DNA from 3 places in the Halomonas sp. G11 genome. Region 1 is predicted to be linked to each of the others. Evidence: predicted binding sites of a transcription regulator. Region 1 holds the regulator's gene; each other region holds the start of a gene.
What was found. Region 1 encodes sigma-54, which starts transcription at its own class of promoters, with help from an activator protein. Its sites were predicted from a motif close to TGGCACNNNNNTTGCTNT; they were not measured.
Positions count from the first base shown of each region.

Region 2: the regulator sigma-54 is predicted to act here: its motif matches at 2,411-2,428, upstream of ADS46_RS06775 (sugar phosphorylase).
Region 3: the regulator sigma-54 is predicted to act here: its motif matches at 3,726-3,743, upstream of ADS46_RS04840 (formate/nitrite transporter family protein).

Region 1 is NZ_LYXG01000040.1:97,009-104,277, forward strand. It holds gene lptA (lipopolysaccharide transport periplasmic protein LptA) at 1-419, shown strand, start outside; gene lptB (LPS export ABC transporter ATP-binding protein) at 430-1,179, shown strand; gene ADS46_RS14230 (RNA polymerase factor sigma-54) at 1,284-2,705, shown strand; gene hpf (ribosome hibernation-promoting factor, HPF/YfiA family) at 2,792-3,100, shown strand; gene ADS46_RS14240 (PTS sugar transporter subunit IIA) at 3,105-3,578, shown strand; gene rapZ (RNase adapter RapZ) at 3,657-4,538, shown strand; gene ADS46_RS14250 (HPr family phosphocarrier protein) at 4,602-4,871, shown strand; gene pmbA (metalloprotease PmbA) at 4,893-6,233, opposite strand; gene yjgA (ribosome biogenesis factor YjgA) at 6,329-6,847, shown strand; gene tldD (metalloprotease TldD) at 6,853-7,269, opposite strand, start outside.
Region 2 is NZ_LYXG01000012.1:166,436-173,704, forward strand. It holds gene ribBA (bifunctional 3,4-dihydroxy-2-butanone-4-phosphate synthase/GTP cyclohydrolase II) at 1-614, opposite strand, end outside; gene ribD (bifunctional diaminohydroxyphosphoribosylaminopyrimidine deaminase/5-amino-6-(5-phosphoribosylamino)uracil reductase RibD) at 659-1,843, opposite strand; gene nrdR (transcriptional regulator NrdR) at 1,840-2,316, opposite strand; gene ADS46_RS06775 (sugar phosphorylase) at 2,461-4,224, shown strand; gene dsbG (thiol:disulfide interchange protein DsbG) at 4,321-5,127, shown strand; gene ylqF (ribosome biogenesis GTPase YlqF) at 5,210-6,163, shown strand; gene ADS46_RS06790 (pyridoxal phosphate-dependent aminotransferase) at 6,222-7,269, shown strand, end outside.
Region 3 is NZ_LYXG01000009.1:2,209-9,477, forward strand. It holds gene xylB (xylulokinase) at 1-295, shown strand, start outside; gene tal (transaldolase) at 330-1,283, shown strand; gene ADS46_RS04830 (fructosamine kinase family protein) at 1,345-2,184, shown strand; gene cynS (cyanase) at 2,188-2,628, opposite strand; gene ADS46_RS04840 (formate/nitrite transporter family protein) at 2,732-3,544, opposite strand; gene ADS46_RS04845 (MipA/OmpV family protein) at 4,214-4,957, shown strand; gene ADS46_RS04850 (alpha/beta fold hydrolase) at 4,954-5,871, opposite strand; gene ADS46_RS04855 (TolC family outer membrane protein) at 6,133-7,269, shown strand, end outside.

The sequences.
Region 1 (7,269 bases):
AGCCGGTTGAAGTCGTCGCCGACCAGCTCGACCTGGATCAGCGCGCCGGTACAGCGGTCTACACCGGCGACGTCGAAATTCGCCAAGGCAACATGCTGATAAGAGGCGACGAAGTGGAAATCCAGCGTAACGAGGAAGGCGAGCTCTCCCGGGCCACAGCGCTGGGCGAACGGGCCTATCTGCGGCGCCAGCCCGAGGATCAGGATGGCCCGATGGAAGGCTGGGGTCGGCGGGTGATCTACCATGTCGCCGAGCGCCGGGTCGAGTTGATTGATCAGGCGGAAATCATCCAGCAAGGCGACCGCTTTACCGGGGGACGCCTGGAATATTTCATCGACCAAGAGGTCGTCAAGGCGCGTTCCGATGTCGACAATCAAGAGTCGCAGCGCATTCGCATGACGCTGCAACCCGAAGGTTAAGGAGAGCCAGATGGCCGTTGCCGACAACAGCGCAACACGAACGCTATACGCCCGTCACTTGGCAAAAAGCTACAAACGCCGGCGCGTGGTGAAAGACATCAACCTGGATATCTCACAGGGCAGCATCGTCGGCCTGCTCGGCCCCAATGGCGCTGGCAAGACCACGTCATTCTACATGATTGTCGGCCTGGTCAAGGCAGATGCAGGCAGCGTTGGGATTGATCACCTCGACCTTTCCCGAGCGCCCATGCACGAGCGCGCCAAGGCAGGCATTGGCTATTTGCCCCAGGAGGCGTCGATCTTCCGCAAGCTTTCCGTCGCCGACAACATCATGGCCATTTTGCAAACCCGTAACGACCTGGACCGCGCCGGACGCGAAGCACGCCTGGAAACACTCCTGGAAGAGTTTCATATCACCCATATCCGCGACAATATGGGCATGAGCCTTTCCGGGGGCGAACGGCGGCGCGTCGAGATCGCAAGGTCCCTCGCCACCGAACCTGCGTTCATTCTGCTTGATGAACCTTTCGCGGGTGTAGACCCCATCTCCGTGGGCGACATCAAGTCGATCATCCGCGCCTTGAAAGACCGCGACATTGGCGTCTTGATTACCGACCACAATGTGCGTGAAACACTGGATATCTGCGACGTGGCCTACATCGTTGGCGACGGGCATATCATCGCCAGCGGTTCGCCGGACGCTATTCTTGACAATCAGGAGGTACGTGACGTTTACCTAGGTGCTGATTTTCGTCTCTAAAGCCCTTAATGGCATATTTATTGCCAATGGCATACTTATTGCACTTGCACCCGATCACAACTCGCACTAGGGTGGATGCTTTCCGATAAACGAGTGGTTCTCAGATGGTCATGAAAGCTTCTCTTCAACTGCGGATCGGCACCCAGCTCACCATGACACCTCAGCTGCAGCAGGCGATTGCCCTGCTACAGCTATCAACGCTCGATTTACGCCAGGAAATTCAGCAAGCGCTCGATGCCAACCCCATGCTCGAGCAGGAAGACGAGTTCAGCGAAAGCGAACAAGCCGCCAGCGAGCCGGAAGAAAGCGAGTGGGCAGATAGCATTCCCAAGGAGCTGTCCGTCGACAGCGACTGGTCAGATACCTATCAGGATACGGCTGGCAGCGGCAGCACAAGCAGCGACGGGCCTGACTTCGAGCGCCAGGCAGCCGGGCAAAGCCTTCATGGCCATCTCCTCTGGCAACTCGCCATGACCGATTTGAGCCAACGCGAACAGTTAGTAGCCGAAAGCCTGATTGATGCGCTGGATGCTAACGGCTATCTCACCCAACCCCTTAACGACATCCGTGAAGGACTGCGAGATCAGGGCGTGGAAGGCCTCAGCCAGCGCGAGGTCGAAACCATTCTGCTGCGGCTGCAACAGTTCGAGCCCACCGGCATCTTCGCCCGCGATCTTCGCGAATGCCTGATGCTTCAGCTCGCCGCCCTGCCCGACGACACCCCGCTGCTGATGCCTGCCCGGCGGCTGGTCCGCCAGTTCCTGGAAGCCCTGGGCAAGAACGATCAGCGCCTCCTCAAGCGGCGACTCGGTCTGGACGATGCACAGCTCGATGACGTCATCCAACTGATCAGAAGCCTGGACCCGCGCCCCGGCAGCGTTTACAGCGCCACTGACGATAGTTACGTGATTCCCGACCTGGTGGTTCACCACGATAACGAAGGCTGGCACCTCGAACTCAACCCCGAGGCCTTGCCCAAACTCAGGATTCAACCCGACTACGCCAGCCTGATCAAGCGCGCCGACAAAAGCCAGGATAACCAATTTCTCAAGGATCACTTGCAGGAAGCCCGCTGGCTGATCAAAAGCCTCTCCAGCCGCAACGACACCCTGCTACGCGTTGGGCGGGAAATCATTACCCGCCAGATCGGCTTTCTCGAACACGGCGAAGAAGCCATGAAACCGCTTATCCTGGCCGATATTGCCGATGCGGTGGAGATGCACGAATCGACCATTTCTCGTGTCACCACCCAGAAGTTCATCCATACACCGCGGGGCATTTTCGAACTTAAATACTTCTTTTCCAGCCAGATCAGTAGCCAGGACGGCGACAGCCACTCCAGTACGGCCATTCGCGCACGCCTCAAAAAACTGATCCAGGAAGAACCCCCCGGCAAACCCTTGTCGGATAGCCGTCTGGTCACCCTGCTGGAGGAAGCCGGTATCCACGTGGCCCGACGCACGGTCGCCAAATATCGCGAAGGCATGGGCATTCCTTCGTCCAGCGAACGCCGCCGCTTACGTTAGGCAAATGGAAACTCACTACAAGGGCTTTGCTTAACGCCAAAAAGGGTTACAATCGAAGAACAGTCCGACGGATAAGGAGTACGTCAATGCAAGTCAATATCACCGGTCATCATGTAGAACTGACTGACGCCTTGCGTGACTATGTCAACGAAAAGTTGGAACGCGTTGAGCGCCATTACGACAACATCACCACCGTACAGGTAACGCTCTCGGTCGAAAAAGAGCGTCAACAGGCCGCCTGTACGCTGCACGCTGCAGGCGCTGACTTGCATGCCGAGGCCCTTGATAACGATATGTACGCCGCCATTGACGCCCTGGCGGACAAGATCGATCGACAACTCGTTAAGCATAAGGAAAAAGCACAAGCCCGCGCCCAGGGCGCAGGTGTGCGTTAATTCAATGACGTTGGCCACAATCCTCCCCCCGGAACGCGTTCTCTACGATGTGCCCGGGGGCAGCAAAAAACGGGTGCTGGAGTTTTTCAGCACCTTTATCGCCCAAAACATTCCCAGCCTCGACAGCCAGGAGGTGTTCAGCCGTCTGATTGGCCGTGAACGCCTCGGCAGTACGGGGATTGGTAACGGCGTGGCGATTCCCCATGCGCGAAGTCCGCATTGTGATTCGCCCATCGCCGGCTTTCTCAAACTCAATGAAGCGGTCGACTTCGACGCCATTGACGGAGACCCGGTTGACCTGGTGTTTGTTCTGCTCGTGCCAGAAGAAGCCGACGACACGCACCTGGCACTGCTGGGCCAAGTTGCCTCCATCATGAATGATGCCGACACGCGCCAGCAGCTACGCAAGTCGGGTAGTCAACGTGAATTGCTGGACCTCATCTCCGCCAAGATACGCGAACAGGCTGCCAGCCTTTAAATAGGCGAGGCGCTTAATGGACCGTCCTAATCCCGGGTCGCTTGTCCAAGTCGCTTGACCGCAAGCAAGAGAGCCTTCATGCAACTCGTCATTATTAGTGGCCGATCGGGGTCAGGCAAATCGATAGCTTTACAGGCGCTGGAAGATCTGGGTTATTACGCTATTGATAACCTGCCCGCCATGCTGCTGGATTCCCTGGTGGAGGAGTTGCGCGATCAGGGCGATCGCACCCACTTGGCTGTCAGTATTGACGCACGCAACCTGCCAGGCGCACTTGCCAAACTTCCCGAACTGCTCAAAGAGCTTCGGCAGCGGACCATCAAGTGCCAGATCGTGTATCTCACCACCGACGCACGCATTTTGCTGGAACGCTATTCAGCTACTCGCAGACGGCACCCGTTAACCCGCAACAGCAGCCTCACGCTAGAAGAAGCCATCGACAAAGAAGAGCAAACGCTGCACGAGATTCGCGACCTGGCCGATTTGACCATCGACACGACCCGGCTTTCGGTGCATGACCTTCGTCGCCGCATCACTGATCAGGTCGCCCATCAGCGGCGTGACCAGCTAACGCTGACTTTCGAGTCCTTCGGCTATAAGCGCGGCGTTCCGCTGGATGCGGATATTGTCTTTGATGTCCGCTGCCTGCCCAATCCCTACTGGGATCCGGCGTTACGGGGCTCCACTGGCCGCGACGCTGACATCATTGCGTTTTTGTCCAGTTACCCACTGGTCGATGACATGACCCGCGATATCGAGGCCTGGCTTGAACGCTGGCTGCCAGCCTATCAGCACAGCCAGCGCAGCTACATGACGGTTGCGATTGGCTGTACCGGCGGTCAGCACCGCTCGGTTTACATCGCTGAACAACTGGCGCAACGCATCGCCAATCTGATGGGTGAAGTACAATTACGCCACCGCGAGCTGGGCTTGCAATACACGGTCAACGCACCGCTTTAGTTCGAGCCACGTTGACCAGACCATCATCTATCGCGAAGACCCTCATAGCCAAAAGGAACCAGGGTGCCAGAACGTAGACTTACCCTCACTAACCAACGCGGCCTTCACGCGCGGGCCGCCACAAAGCTTGTACAATGCAGTCAGCAATTTGACGCCAATGTCCGCGTTTACAAACAGCACCAGGAAGCCGATGCCGCCAATATCATGGCGCTGCTGATGCTCGCAGCCCCCTGTGGCACGGAGTTATGCATCAAAGCAGAAGGCGATGACGCCGAACAGGCCCTGGATGCCATTCAATCGCTGTTCGACGCCCGCTTTGACGAAGACAAATAAAACCCAGTCTGCAACGCTCGGCTAGTTGCCGGCGATGGTCATGCCATCAATCAGCCAGCTACCGGAATGGATACTGCCGCGGCGGTCGATGTCATCACCCACGCCCGTAAGCGCACCGAACATGCGTTCCAGGTTACCCGCGATGGTGAACTCTTCGATAGGGTATTGCACCACCCCGTTTTCGACCCAGAAACCGGCTGCACCGCGGGAATAGTCGCCCGTGACACCGTTAATGCCCTGCCCCATCAGCTCGGTCACCCAGACACCTGTGCCCATTTGCTCGAACAGGGCGGCCGGGCTGGATAACGGCGCGGTAATGCGCAGATTGCGTGCGCCCCCGGCGTTACCCGTGGTATTCATTCCCAAACGCCGTGCGCTGTAGGATGACAGCATATAGCTCGCTATCTGGCCGTTTTCGATAAAGCGGTTGTTGCGCGTTTGAACCCCTTCCCCATCAAAGGGAGAGCTTGCCGTCGCACCAATCTCCATCGGTCGTTCTTCAAGGCTAAACCAATCGGGAAACAGCGGCGTATTGAGTCGGTCACACAGAAACGACGCCTGACGGTATAGCGCGCCGCCTGCCAGCGCGCCCATCAGATGGCCCACCAAGCCACTTGCCAGACTTGGATCGAACAGCACCGGATAAGCGCCCGTTGGTGGACGCCTGGCCCCCAAGCGACGCAGGGTACGCCTGGCCGCCTCGCGCCCCACGGCGGCCGGGTCGGATAAATCGTCAGGGTTGCGCGCCGAGGTATAGTCCATATCACGCTGCATGCCTTGCTCGTCTTCAGCAATCAACACGCAGGAAAGTGAATGCCGACTCCCTTTTTGGGTGCCAACGAAGCCATGGCTGTTGGCGTAAACGCGCACGCCTTCACCGCTCGATAGCGAAGCACCATCCGACTGAGTGATGCCTGTCACTTCGCGGCCCGCTTGCTCACAGCTCAGCGCCAGCTCGATGGCCCGGTCGGTGGTTAACGCCCAGGGGTGATGGACTTTCAAATCCGGGATATCGGTCGCCATAAGCGCCGCATCGGCAAGACCTGCCGACGGGTCCTCACCCGTATAGCGAGCAATCGACAGGGCCTTTTCCACGGTTGCCAGAAGCGATGCCTCGCTGGCATCCGTGGACGACGCGCTACCCTTGCGCTGTCCCACATACACGGTGATGGCAATGCCCTGATCACGGGAAAGCTCGACGGTTTCCACTTCGCCCTGGCGGACACTGACGCCAATTCCCTGATCGACACTTGCCCCGACCTCAGCGGCATCTGCCCCCATCCGTTTAGCCATCGCCAGGGCACTTTCAGCACGCTGGATGAGCAGTGCCTGTTGGGCTGATGCGTCGAACGCTTGAGCCATACAATCTCCTTAACCACCGACATTGTCGGTAGATCCATATTGAGCATCGCAGCCTGATATAATAAGGCCACGAATTCTGTTGATGAGAACCTACGATGCCTAAACAACGCCCCGAGCCCCTAGACGACGACATGGCAGAGCGCCCCAGCAAGTCCCAGTTGAAGCGCGAAATGCATGCGCTTCAGGCATTGGGGGAAACACTGATTGCCATGCAGCCCGCCGAGCGGGCGCGTTTCCCGCTATCCGATGACATGCTGCGTGCCATCGACGAGACCGCTCGCATTCGTTCCCATGAAGGGCGTCGGCGGCATATGCAGTACGTCGGCAAATTAATTCGCAAGGAAGACCTTGCCGCCATTCAGGCCGTGTTCGACAACATCGAACAAGAAAAGCAGCAGCGCGACCATGCGTTTCATCGACTTGAAAAATGGCGTGACCGGCTAATCGATGAAGGCGACCCGGCCGTTGAGCAGTGGCTCAACGAGCACCCGGACACCGACCTTCAAACCCTTCGCCAGTTGATTCGCAACGCCAGGCGCGAGCGTGATCAAGACAAGCCGCCCACCAGCGCTCGCAAGCTTTTCAAGTTTTTACGCAATACCGCTGAGCTTTAATTTTTTCAAGACTGCGTGCCGCCGACGGTCAGCTCGTCAACTTTCAACGTCGGCTGACCAACCCCCACCGGCACGCCCTGGCCTTCTTTGCCGCAGACGCCAATGCCGGTATCCAGCGCCATGTCATGGCCGATCATCGAGACACGGCTCATGGCGTCAGGGCCGTTACCGATCAGCGTCGCGCCCTTCACCGGCGCCGTCACGCGGCCATCTTCAATCAGATAGGCTTCGCTGGCGGAGAACACGAACTTGCCGGAGGTGATGTCGACCTGGCCACCGCCAAAACTCACGGCGTAAATACCCCGCTTGACGCTCTTGATAATGTCGTCTGGCTCATCCTGCCCGGCGAGCATGACGGTGTTGGTCATGCGCGGCATCGGCAAATGGGCAAACGACTCGCGCCGGGCGTTGCCGGTGGGCGC
Region 2 (7,269 bases), on a different contig from region 1:
CGGTAGTGGATCAAATCGGCAATGGTGCCCATCTTGATGCCGTGCTCTTCAGCAAATGCTTCAAGCTCGGGACGGCGCGCCATGCTGCCATCGTCGTTCATGACCTCGCAAATTACACCGCTCGGATCACAGCCCGCCAGGGCCGCCAGGTCGCAGGCGGCCTCGGTATGGCCGGCACGACGCAACACACCGCCGGGTTCGGCCATCAGAGGAAAGATATGCCCCGGCTGGACGATATCCGTGGGCTTGGCATGCGGGGCGACAGCGGCCTGGACGGTCCGCGCCCGGTCAGCGGCGGAAATCCCCGTCGTCACGCCTTCGGTTGCTTCGATCGACAGGGTGAACTTGGTGCCAAACCCCGAACCGTTGTCACGTACCATCAGCGGTAGATTCAGCTGCTCGCAGCGCGCCCGTGTCATCGGCAAACAGATCAAGCCACGGGCAAAACGCGCCATGAAGTTGATATGCTCCGCCTGGACTTTTTCAGCGGCCATGATGATATCGCCTTCATTTTCGCGATCCTCGTCGTCCATGAGGATCACCATTTTGCCCTGGCGAATATCGTCGACAAGTTCAGCAATGGGGGCTAATCCCCCAGAGGAAGCGTGCGCCATGGAATCTCCAATAAAAATTGTCGCAATGGGTGCGATTTCGCGCGTCAGGGTACCTTGGTATCGTCGCTCGTGCCAGTCACCAACGGCGAAGCGATAATCCGCCAATCCTGTCCAACGGCCCGCATATCGTGAATAGTGAGGCGCTGCTGGTCGGCCATCTGGGTGAGCCCTGACAGGGTAAACAAGGGTCTGGCATCGCCACCCAGCAGCGTCGGCGCAACAAACAGCTGCATTTCATCGATCAATCCCGCGCTGAGCATGGCACCCGCAAGCGTGGCGCCGGTCTCGACCAGCAGTTCATTGACATCTTCATTGGCCGCCAGCCACTCAAGCAGAACAGACAGATCTACCCGGCCCTGGGCATCAGCGGATAACACCTGTACCTCTGCCCCTGCGTCAATCAGTCGCTCGTGCTTTTCAGCCTCCCGGGAAGTGGTAACGACCAGAGTGCGTCCGGGGGCTCGTAAACAGGCGGCTGCCAGCGGCAACCGCAACCGGCTGTCGACAATCACCCGCAGCGGCTGGCGGTTGGCGATATCAGCGGCATTATCCAAGCCGAGCTGTTCGGCACGAACCGTCAGACGCGAATCATCCATGATGACGGACTCCACGCCACTCAGGATCGCACTGGAACGAGCGCGTAACCGCTGGACCTGGGCGCGCGCCTCGGGGCCAGTAATCCATTGGGATTCCCCCGACCCCATGGCGGTGCGACCATCGAGGCTCATCGCCATCTTCATGCGCACAAAAGGACGTTGGGTTGCCATGCGGGCGATAAAGCCAGGATTGAGCGCGCAAGCGTCCGCCTCCAGCAACCCAACTGACACCTCGATCCCCGCTTCTTCCAACAGGCGAATCCCCCGGCCGCTGACCTGCGGATTGGGGTCGACCATGGCGACCACGACTCGCGCCACCTGGGCTTCTTGAAGCGCCAACGCACAAGGCCCGGTGCGCCCCGTATGCGAACACGGCTCCAGCGTGACATAGGCGGTCGCCCCACGGGCGCTGCCGCCCGCGGCAGTCAAGGCGTTGATTTCCGCATGCGCCTCACCCGCATAGCGGTGATAGCCCTCGCCCACCACCTCACCGTCGCGAACCAGCACGCAGCCGACACGAGGGTTGGGGTCGGTGGTATACAGACCGTGCGCGGCCAGCACCAGCGCGCGGGCCATATAACGATGGTCATCGGCACTGAACCGATCATCGACGCTAGACAAGGTGGCACTCACGATGAGGGCCTGCCGTCGGCAGGCTCCTGGGACAGGCGATCAATCTCAGCCCGGAATTCATCCAGATCCTGAAATTTGCGATACACCGAGGCAAAGCGAATGTAAGCCACCTGATCGAGGGTTTTCAACGCCTGCATGACCGCCTCACCAATGTCGCGGGCATCAATTTCCCGGTCTCCCCGTGCGCGTAATGTCTGGCGTATCCGCTCGACGGAGGCTTCAATATCTTCCGCGCTAACCGGCCGCTTTTCGAGTGCCCGGAGCATGCCAGCACGCAGCTTGGTTTCGTTGAAACTTTCGCGTGAACCGTCAGACTTGATTACGCGGGGCATGATCAGCTCGGCGGTTTCGTAGGTGGTAAAACGCTCCTGGCAGCTTGCACACTGACGACGGCGACGCACCTGGTCACCGTCGGCCACCAACCGCGAATCGGTCACGCGAGTATCGTTAGCACCACAAAAAGGGCAATGCATGGCGTTCAACCTGTTGTCGGCCCGTGCAAAGGCGCTGCACGAGAAAGCAAAATACGACCTGTTAATGCGCTATTAACCGATCATTGTAACGTTTTGGCACACAAGCTGCACCGTTTGTGGAAGCCTGTTGACTGGGACACCCTCATGACCACATTCGACGATACCGTTCACGCTTATCTGGAGCACCTTTATGGGCCCCGCGCCGCGGAGGTTCAGCGCCGCCTCAACCAACGCCTGGCGCATTTTAGCGCCACAGCAGGCCCACAGACTTTCACCGAGCAGCAGGGGCAGCCTGCACCATCGTGGAGCGAGAAAGACCAGTGGTTGATCACCTATGGTGACTCTATCGTCGATGACCAGACGCCTCCCCTGGCTGTGCTTGACGACTTTTTGCAGGTGCGTCTCGGTGAACGTATCAGCGGCGTCCACGTACTGCCATTTTTCCCATGGAGCAGCGACGACGGCTTTTCAGTGATCCACTATCGGGAAGTGAACCCCGACCTGGGGGACTGGCAACATATTCAAACCCTTGCCCGCCACTACGACCTGATGGCGGACCTGGTGCTCAACCATGTGTCCCGGGAGTCGCTATGGTTTGTCGATTACCTGAGCGGCAGCCTGCCGGGGCGCGATTATTTTATCGAAGTCGACCCCGACACCGATGTGTCAGCGGTGGTTCGCCCGCGCAGCAGCCCGTTGCTGGTACCAATATCCACCCGCCGGGGGACACGCTATCTGTGGGCGACGTTCTCCGAGGATCAGCTTGACCTCAACTTCGAAAACCCCGATGTGCTGCTGGAATTTGTCGGCATCCTGCTGTTTTACCTCGAGCAGGGCACCCGTATCGTGCGCCTAGATGCCGTTGCCTTTCTGTGGAAACGACTGGGAACCAACTGTATCCACCTGCCGGAAACCCACACCGTGGTTCGGCTGCTGCGTGCCATTGTCGACCACGTTGCCCCCGGCACCCTGCTGATCACCGAAACCAACGTGCCGCACCACGAAAACATCAGCTACTTCGGGCTTGACCGCCTGGCGGAAGGCCCGCCCGACGAAGCCCACATGATCTACCAGTTCACCTTGCCACCGCTGCTGCTGCATACCCTGACACGGGGCGAAACGCATACCCTGCAAGCCTGGCTGGCCAGCCTGCCGCCGCTGCCCGACCAGTGCACCTATCTAAACTTCACCGCCAGTCACGACGGTATCGGCGTACGCCCCCTGGAAGGCCTGCTACCCGATCACGAACGCGATGCGCTGCTCGAACTGATGCACCGATTCGGCGGCTTTGTCAGCATGCGCAGCAACCCCGACGGCAGCGACACGCCCTACGAAATCAACATCACCTGGTTTGAAGCCATGCAAGGCACGCGCAAAGGCCCCGACCCGTGGCAAATTGCGCGTTTCCTGTGCAGCCAGGCGATCATGCTCAGCCTGCAGGGCATTCCGGCCCTGTATATCCATACCCTGACCGGCACCCTCAACGACGTGGAAGGCGTTGAGCGCAGCGGTCGCTTGCGCTCGATCAATCGCCGCCGCTGGCAGCGCCGTGAACTCGATTTACTCCTCGACAGCACTGCCACGCCCACCCACGACGTTTTCAATGCGCTGAGCCGATTGTTGGACTGCCGACGCCAAGAGCCCTGTTTTCACCCCAACGCCGCCCAGCGCGTGCTTGCCTCGGACCCATCGCTGCTGGCCATCGAACGTGGCCCGCTGGCCGACGGTCGCCGCCTGTTGGCGCTTTATAATGTCACCGAGGTGCCACTGTCGTTCGATCAGCTCGGCGATGACGTCCAGCACGCATTATCATCGGTGTCATGGCAGGACCTGAATACCCCATCCTCTGGACTACCCAGCGACCCACTGCCGCCTTACGCCGTGCGCTGGCTGGTGTATAGCCCGTGATAATCCATGCATAGCATGGAATAGCCGGAAAAAGATGCCGATTCGGGCACTGCGCGTTACGCTATCCCCTCGATTCTGCAACGACCGAGGAATATCATGCGCGACAGGCTCTCCCTGCCTCAAACGGCATCACGCCATCTTGCCGGACTGGGCGGCACCATGCTCGGTATGCTCATGATGCCAATCGCCCAGGCCGACTCACTCCCCGCCCCCATCCAGGCCTTGGCGGACCAAGGTTTGCAGATTCACGGCGAATTTGACGCCCCTGGCGGCATGCGCGGTTTTGGTGCCAGCCGTCAGGGCCAGGAAGTGACCATCTACCTGACCCCTGACGGCGAGCACGCCATCACCGGCTCGCTGACCGACCAGGATGGCGACAACCAGCTCGAGGAAGCAGCGCTGGATAAGCATGTGCGGGCACCGCTCGAAGCACAAACCTGGGAGCTCCTCGAAGACAGCTATTGGATTCAGGACGGCCAGCGCGACGCGCCACGGGTGGTGTACACCTTTACCGACCCCAACTGCCCCTACTGCCAGGCTTTTTGGGAGGCCGCACGGCCCTGGGTCGAAGCAGGCGAGGTGCAACTGCGCCATATCGTCGTCGGCATTCTGGCCGCCGACAGCCCCGCCAAAGCGGCCACGCTACTCGCTGCCGACGACCCCGCCGCCGCCCTTGCCCGCCATAAGCAAGGCGACCGCATCAGCGCCAGCGCCCAACCCCGAGAAATTGAAGAACAGGTATACAGCAACAATCAGCTGTTCGACGGTCTGGGCCTCTACGCCACCCCGACCAGCGCCTTCAAGCGCCAGACCGATGACGGCGTCACCCGCCTGGACCGCGTCGAAGGCATGCCGGATGAAGAGCGCCTGGAGGAAATGATGGGCGGCCCGGCGCCGCAATAAGCTTTAAGCAGCTTTTCGGCAACCCCTTTAATCAGCACCTTCTGTTAAGATGCACCGCATTAGCAATTTGCAGGAGAGACCCATGCTCGGCTGGTTCCCCGGACATATGAACAAGGCCCGCCGCCAGATCCAGGAGGCGTTGCCGGAAATCGACGTGGTCATCGAAGTGCTCGATGCGCGGCTACCCTACTCCAGCGCCAACCCTATGCTTGCCGAGCTGACTCGCCACAAGCCGGTGCTCAAGATTCTCTCCCGTGCGGACCTGGCCGACCCGGAACGCACCGCCGAATGGGTCGCATTTTTTGACGCCCAGGACGACACGCGCGCGCTGGCAGTCACCACCACCCATACCCGTGAGCTGAAAAAAATTCCCAAGCTCTGCCACGAACTGGCCGGGGCAGTGCGAGCCGACCGCGATGTCCGCGTCATGGTGATGGGCATTCCCAACGTGGGTAAGTCGACCCTGATCAACGGCCTGGCAAGGCGCAAGATCGCCAAAACCGGCAACGAGCCAGCGGTGACCAAACGCCAGCAGAAGGTACGCATCGACGGCCGCGTGGCGCTCGTCGACACTCCCGGGGTGCTATGGCCCAAGATTGAAGACCAGGCCAGCGCCTATCGACTGGCCGCCAGTGGCGCGATTCGTGATACCGCGATTGAATACACCGACGTGGCGATCATCACCAGCGCGGAACTGGCCAGACGCTACCCGGATGCGCTGACCGCCCGCTACAAGCTCAAGGCGTTACCTCCCTATGCGCCATCCAGCACCCATGAGGTCGACGCTGACGGTCCGCAAAAGCCTGATTTCTTGGCAATCGCAGGCTTCGACGGCCAGGCTATTCTCAAGGAAATAGCGGGCAAGCGCGGCGGGCTACGCCCCGGCGGCGCGGTTGACCTGCACCGGGGCGCTGAAGTCTTGCTGCACGAACTGCGTGACGGCAAGCTGGGAAGGCTGACATTGGAAACCCCCGACGATATTCCACCGCCGCCGGTGCACGAGGACGAAGACAGCACCTCCCATTCCGACGCATAATGACGCATCGACCGGCAATGCCGCGCGGCCACTGGACACTTTTTGGAAATAACGGCTCATGGACACCCCCCAACCTCACGAATCGCCCACGCTTAAAAAATCCCACAAGCTGAGTAACGTCTGCTACGACATTCGCGGCCCGGTGCTCGACCACGCCAAACGCCTGGAAGAAGAAGGCCAGCGAATCCTCAAGCTCAATATCGGCAATCCTGCGCCCTTTGGCTTTGAGGCTCCCGAAGAAATTCTTCAGGACGTGATGCGCAACCTGCCCACCGCCCAGGGTTACTGCGACTCCAAGGGGCTCTACTCGGCGCGCAAGGCGATCATGCAGGAATGCCAACGCAAACAGATTCCCGGCGTCGGCATCGAGGATATCTACATTGGTAATGGCGTTTCCGAGTTGATCGTCATGGCCATGCAGGCACTCCTCAACGACGGCGACGAACTGCTGATCCCCGCCCCTGATTATCCGCTGTGGACCGCCGCGGCGCACCTTTCCGGTGGCCATGGGGTGCATTACATGTGCGACGAACAGGCGGACTGGGCACCGGACATGGCCGATATTCGCGCCAAGATCACCAGCCGCACCCGCGCGATTGTGCTGATCAACCCCAACAACCCCACCGGTGCGGTCTACCCGCCCGCCGTGGTACGCGAGGTACTGGACATCGCCAAACAGCACAACCTGGTGGTGTTCTCCGATGAGATCTACGACAAGATTCTCTACGACGGTGTCGAACACACCGCCACCGGTGCGTTGGCAGATGACGATCAACTTGTCATCACCATGAACGGGCTCTCGAAAAGCTACCGCTGCGCCGGGTTTCGCTCAGGCTGGATGACCATTTCAGGCACCCTGGCCAAGCTCCACGCCCAGGATTTCATTCAGGGACTGACCATGTTGGCCTCGATGCGTCTGTGTGCCAACGTGCCCGCCCAGCACGCCATTCAAACGGCTCTAGGCGGCTACCAGTCGATCAATGACCTCATCCTGCCCGGCGGACGTTTGCTGGCCCAGCGCGATATCACCGTGGAAAAACTCAATGCCATCCCTGGGGTGTCGTGCGTTACGCCCAAAGGCGCGCTGTATGCGTTCCCGCGCCTCG
Region 3 (7,269 bases), on a different contig from region 1:
TCTGATTGGCGGCGGTGCCAAGAGCGCGGTTTGGCGGCAGATGGTGGCGGATATCACCAATACGCAGGTGATCTGTCCGGAAATCACCGATGCCGCGGCCCTGGGTGGGGCACTACAGGCCGCGTGGTGCGACCAGCGGGAAGCCGGGGTCACCCTGGACGCGCTCTGTGAACGGTTGGTTACCTTGGATGCCCAATCCCAGGCGGACCCTGACCCAGCGCGGGTGGCCGCTTACCAGAAGGCGTATTCGCGGTACTATCGTGCGCTGAACCAACGCCACGGCCAAACCGATTAAACCCAGTTACACGGTCTATTAAGGAGATTGATAGATGACTGATCAATTACAGCAGTTAAAACAACACTCACTGGTGGTGGCCGATACCGGGGACCTGGAAGCGATTCGCCGCTACCAGCCGCAGGACGCCACCACCAATCCGTCGCTACTGCTCAAGGCGTTCAGTCTGCCGGGCTATCAGGCGATGATCGACGAAGAACTGAGCCAGGTGAAAGCCGCGGGCGGGGCGCTTGAGCAGCAGGTACCCCATGCCGTTGACCGGTTGGCGGTGGCGGTAGGCAGCGAAATCGCCGCCGTGGTGCCAGGGCGTGTGTCCACTGAAGTGGCGGCCCGGCTGTCGTTTGACACCCAGGCGAGCATCGCCAAGGCCCATGAGCTGATCGAGCTTTATGAAGCCCGAGGTGTAACCCGCGACCGCGTGCTGATCAAGCTGGCGTCCACCTGGGAAGGCATTCGCGCCGCCGAAGTCCTGGAGCGCGAAGGGATTCAGTGCAACCTGACGCTGCTGTTCAGCGACGCCCAGGCGCAGGCCTGTTTTGATGCGGGCGTGTTTCTTGTCTCGCCGTTTGTGGGCCGTGTGACCGATTGGTACAAGAATGCCACCGGCAACGACTACACGCCGGAAAACGACCCGGGCGTCGCGTTTGTGCGCGGGGTTTGTGAACGGGCCAACCAGGGCGGCTACGACACCGTCGTGATGGGCGCCAGTTTCCGCACCACCGGCCAGGTGCTGGCGTTGGCGGGATGCCCAAGGTTGACCATTTCCCCGGCCCTGCTTGAAGAGCTGGCTTCCGCAGAGGGGGAGGTGACGCCTCAGATTGCTGCGCCTGCGGGCAACGGTCAGCCATTGCCCGCCCTCAATGAAGCCGATTTCCGCTGGGGCCACAATCAGGATGCCATGGCCAACGACAAGCTGGCGGAGGGTATTCGTCGGTTCCACGATGACCAGCTCGAGCTGGAAAAGCTCATTCATCAGCGGCTGGGGTGAGTCGACGTCGCCGCCAATTGGCCGCCATAATAGACTGACATTCAGCGCAAAGGAGCATGCAATGGACTCAGCCCTAGATGCGTTACTGGAAACACTCGACCTGACACCCAAGGGCGCATTAACGCCGCTTGGCGGTGGCGATATTGCGGCCGTCTATCAGCTTGATACCGAACAGGGCCGTGTCGTCGTCAAGCATGACGACGCGCAGCGGCTGCGCGGCGAAGCCGAGGCATTACGGGCGTTAAAGGGCGCATGTTCCATACTGATTGTCCCTCAGGTGCTCGGCCTTTCCGAAAGCTGGCTGGTAATGGAGACGCTTGAAGCCTCGGGTCGACGCGATAATGCGAGGCTGGGTGAAGGCCTCAAAGAGCTTCACGCAAGCGTCGGTCAACAACATGGCTGGCACTGGGATAACGCCTGTGGCAGCACTCCTCAGCCCAATGCGCCGTTGGACGATGGGCGTGTTTTTCAGCGCGAGCGACGGCTATTGCCTCTCGGCGATGCCTGCTATCAGCGCGGTTTGCTCGATAAAAAGCTTTATGAGCGCATCGCCCGCCAGGCACATGAGTTGGAAAACTGGCTGCCCGACAGGCCCGCAAGCCTGGTGCATGGCGATCTGTGGTCGGGCAATGTGATGTTCACGCCGCGTGGCCCGGCGATTATCGACCCGGCGATATATCGTCACTACCCGGAAGTCGATATTGCCATGTTGACGCTTTTTGGCTCGCTGGATGAACGCTTTTTCGAGGCCTACTGGAACGGCGACGCCCCGGCCGATTGGCCGAGGCGTGAAGCGTTATTTCAACTCTACCCGCTGCTCAATCATTTGCTGCTCTTTGGAGCGAGCTATCGCAGCGGTGTTGAGCGCAGCGTTGCCGCGCTTGAGGCCTATCAGGGTTAAGCATTACCAAGACTTGTAGGGCAGGAACTTGCCGTTCAGGGTAAGCAGCACCCGGTCGCCTTTGGGGTCTTCGACCTTATCGACATCCATGGTGAAATCGATCGCGCTCATGATGCCGTCGCCAAACTGCTCCTGCACCACATCCTTGAGCGTTTCGCCATATACGCCGACGACTTCATAAAGGCGGTAAATGAAGGGGTCCTGGGGGATGGCTTCATCCCACACCTTGGTCGGAAATGTCACTAGGGCATCGGCGACATCGCTCTCGACATCCAGAGTCTTGCAGATCTTTTGGGCGATATCGGGGCTGGCGCTGTTCATGCCGTAGCAGGCCGATGCTACCCATACCGGCGACATTCCGATGGGGCTGGCAATATCGTCCCAGCTCATTTTCTTGCGCGCTTTGGCGGCAAGCAGGGTGTGGCGCATTTCAAGTTTATCCACGAGATTTCTCCTGTGCGATGGAGGGCGCGTGACGCCCTGTTGTTGTTAGCGGCATTGTTGTTAACGGCATTGTTGTTAGCGGCTTTCGGTCAATGGACCTAGATCAAGATAATTTTTTCTTGGGCTGGGTGCGGACATGGGTGGTGTACAGCACCAGGCCCACCAGTGTCAGGCCACCGACCAGGTTGCCCAGTACCGTGGGGATTTCATTCCACATGATGTACTGATACAGCGTAAATTCAGCGCCCATCATGAGGCCGATCGGGAACAGGAACATGTTGACCACGGAGTGCTCGAAGCCAAGATAGAAAAACACAATGATCGGCATCCACATGGCCATGATCTTGCCGGATACCGTTGTCGAGATAGCGGCACCCACGACTCCCATGGACACCATCCAGTTGCAGAACATGCCCCTGAGGAAGAGCACAATCCAACCGGCAAGCCCGGCATCCTGGTAACCCACGGTTCGACTTTCACCGACAGACATCATGGTCTGGCCGACGGCGTTGATTTCCTCGGTGCCGCCCATGGTGAAGTTCAGATAGCCGAAGGTGGCGATGAACAGGGCACCCCCAAGGTTGCCGAGCCCTACCAGCCCCCAGCATTTCAGCATGCGCGGCAGGGTGACACCGGGGCGCTTATCGAGCCAGGCGATCGGCACCAGCATGAACACCCCGGTGAGCAGGTCATAACCCATCAGGTAAAGCATGACAAAGCCCACGGGAAACAGCAGCGCGCCGATCAGGAAGTTGCCGGTCTGAGTGGCGATAGTGATGGCGAAAATAACCGCCAACGCCAGGGTGGCCCCCGCCATGAAGGCGCGAATAAGCGTATCCCGGGTGCCCATATAGACTTTCGCTTCACCCTGGTCTACCAGCTTGGTAACAAACTCACTGGGCATTAGATATGACATGTATAGGTTTTCCTGTGTCATTTTCGGTTAGTTAACGCCGCGCCTGAATGTCCAGTGCCAGTCCTTTGCGTTTTCGTTAGTCCTTTGTGTCAGTCCTTTGCGTCTGCCCTTAGCGTCAGTACGTTGTGTTAGCGCTTCGATACGATCTGGAGATTGCAGGCGCTCAGCTCGCCGACAGGACACTGCATGTGGCATGCCAATTTATTCATGGGAGGGCTTGGGGAGCCATAAAATCGATTTATTTCATTGATTTATTTTTTTGGCACCAAATCGTATATTTGCCGGTGGTGTGGTGAGAATCAATCGTCGCAAGGCGGTTTGATAAGGGCTGTGCACCATTGGGAGGCGGCGCTATGAGCTGTGCACAATATTGTTGCAAAAGGTCGTTTGGCCGTTCAGGCGTTGATTGCCCCTGTGATAGCGTTGACTTGGTACGAGAAGGGGAATTGACGGAGCTGAAGGCGAGTGCTAGCTTACATTCATAAATGTATGTTATGGCGCAGTTCATGCGTCCTATTAAGCGTCGATTCCAGCGCAGTTGGCCATGCCAGCTGCGACTTTGTCGTTGATTGCTTACGTCAAGGAAGACGGCCTGTGGTTGGTTAGGGCATTGCTTCCAAACCTTCATGACAACAGTGGGTTTTAACCATGAGATCAAGACTATCGGCTATGCCATATTGCGCGCTGTCCACGTTGTTGCTGATGGCATCGGGTAACGCGCTGGCGCAGTGGGAAGGCAGCGTTGGCGCCGGCGTATTCAGCGTGCCTGAATATCTGGGCAGCGATGAAAATGAAACGCGTGGCTGGCCAAGTGCCAGTATTACGTATGGCGATACCTTTTACGCCAGCGTGCGTGATGGTATTGGCTGGAACTTGCTTCGCCAGGGCAACTGGAAGGTTTCACCGTTTATCACTTACTTGCCGGGCCGTGATAACGATGGCGAGCTAAGCGGCCTAGACGAGGTAGACGATGGTGCAGCAGCGGGCGTGCGTGCCCGCTATTCAAACGGCCCTTGGGGGCTGGAAGCCGCTACTAAAGCTCCTTTAGGCGGCGATGTAGACGGCTATGAAGCAGACCTGAAAGCCAACTGGCGTACCATGTTGTCGGAACGGATGGCGTTTTCGATTGGTCCTGAGTTGACCTACTCAAGCGATGACTGGACGCGCGATATGTTCGGTATTTCGCCTGCAGAAAGTGCGCGTTCAGGACTCGCCGTCTACCGCCCGAACGATGGCTATTTCCGTTATGGACTGAACAGCCGCCTGAGCTATTACCTGACCCGGGACTGGTCGGTAACAGGGCTAGTCGGTGTTACCCGATTGACAGGCGACGCCGCTGACAGCCCGATCGTGGATGACCAGGGTGACAAGACCCAAGTCATGGGCGGTGCGCTGATCAACTATCACTTTTAGCCACGAGGGCGGATCAGACGTTGCCACCAACGGCTGATCCGTTCGCCAGGGCTTGCCGCTGGGTCAGAGGCGATGCCGCCATAGTGGTTTAGAAAGCGCTTGAGGGGAGCCACCTGCCGGTCATTGTTGAGCATGGGGGCATGACCACATCCCGTTGCCTCGAGCACTTCCATATGCGGCTGGTCGACCTGCATGCGTTCTATGCTCTCGGCACGCAACAACGTGGAGTGTTCACCCCGAATAACCATCAGCGGGCAGCGGATCTGCTGCCAGTCGCGCCACGTATCGCGAGGTGTATCGTTGACGAACTGCTCGCTTATGCGAGGATCGTAATGAAAGCTCCAACTGCCATCAGGCAGTCGACGTCCACTGCTCAGTGCCATCTGCTGCCACTCAAAACGGCTGAGGGTACCGAACCCCTGGTAATGTTGCTCAAGCGCCTGCTGTAGCTCGCTGAGCGTCGAAAAACGTTTGAGCACGCTAAAGTAGGTTGCCATTTCAGCCAGTGCCTGGCTGTCAAGTTCGGGGCCGACATCATTGAGAACCAAGCAGCGAATTCGCTGAGCGGTGTTCTCATCAGCGGCCAGCAGCATGCCGAGCAAGCCACCCATCGAGGTGCCGACCCAGTTAGCGCTCTCGATGTGGAAATGGTCGAGTACGGCCAACGCGATCGTCACATAGTGGCTATATAAGTAATCATTGGCAGGGTAAAGCGACCAGCTGGAAAGTCCGCGTCCCGGCGTATCAGGTGCAATGACTCGCCATTGAGGGCCGAGCTTCCGGGCCAGGGATTCAAAGTCGCCGCCGTGGCGGGCCAGCCCGTGCCAGGCGATCACCGTATGGGGGGCGTCGGGGTGCCAGATACGAACGGCGATTTCGAGCTGACGTACGCGTATATATTCAATGCGATCCATGGCATACCTCAGTAAGTCGTTTGTTGCTTTGCAGCATGATGACGTACAGGATAGTAGACTAAAGCCAACCTGTACGGCATCGCGGTGTGGTGGCCATTGGCAAAGGAAAGCCCCAAGCAATAACGGCAAGGCAGACACTGCCAGAGAAATAGTAAAGAAAAGTGAAATATAAGCCGAATATTTGACTAAGGTCTGGTATCGCCAAAAAAACATGCGACAATGTATGTAAGCATTCAGACGAATATTAATGAGGAAAACGCTATGCTGCGACTCCCTTCCACGTTGGCTTTCAAAACCCCTCGCCCTCTTATGGCACAGCGCATGCTGCTTCCGGCGTTGTTGCTTTCCGTATGGGCGGCTCCCGCTTGGTCAGCGGATCTACTCACCATCACCCGCGATGCGCTGGAAAATAACGCCGAGTTGAGTTCAGCGCGTTCCCAAACCCAGAGCGTCGAGGCGGGGCGTGACGTTGCCCGTGGCGACTTGCTGCCTCAGTTGAACGCGTCAGGAAATGTGGCGCATAACCGCACCTACGAAAGCCAAACCAGTGCAGCGGGCACTCAGGCAGGTCAGGTGGGTAACGGGACGGGCAACACCGGCGGCAATGACGATCCCTTCAATAGCGTCAGCCTGACACTGGAAGCCTCGCAAGCACTTTTTGACGCCCGCAACAGCCGCGAGGTTGAACAAGCCGAGCGGGAAATCGATCAGCAAATTTACGCACTGGCCTCGACCGAGCAGCAAGTGTTGATCGACGTGGCGACGGCTTACTTTGACATTCTTCGCGCCAACGACATTCTCGATGCCCGTCTGGCTCAGGAGCGTGCCATTGGCCGTCAGTTGGAACAGGCGGAAGAACAGTTCGAGGTCGGGCTGATTGCGATTACCGAGGTGGAAGAGGCGCAGGCCAGTTTCGATCAGTCTCGTGCCGAACGCATTGCCGCACAGAGCGATCTTCAGGTGAGTTTTGAGGCCCTTGAGCGTTTGACCGGCCAGCGCTATGCCAGCATTGAAGCGCTGAGCGACGACTATCCCATCCAGCAGCCGACACCTAGCGACCGCGATTACTGGGTGGATCTCGCTGTTGAGAACAACCCACTGGTGCTTGCTGAACAGGCGGGTGTCGAGGTGTCCCGCAGTGCTGTGGGCGTGGCCCAGGCGCAGCGCCTGCCTACTCTGGAGGCGTTCGCGAGTTATCAGTATGCCGATAACGATATCGATGGCATTCAAGGCCATGATGAATCCAGCCAGATAGGGTTGAGCGCCAACTGGCCGCTATACACGGGCGGCAGTACCCAGGCCAGCATCCGTCAAAGCACCTACCAGTTGGAAGCCAGCCAGTTCGACTTTGAGGCCCAGCGCCGTGACACCGTTCAGCAGGTGCGCTCCCTGTATACC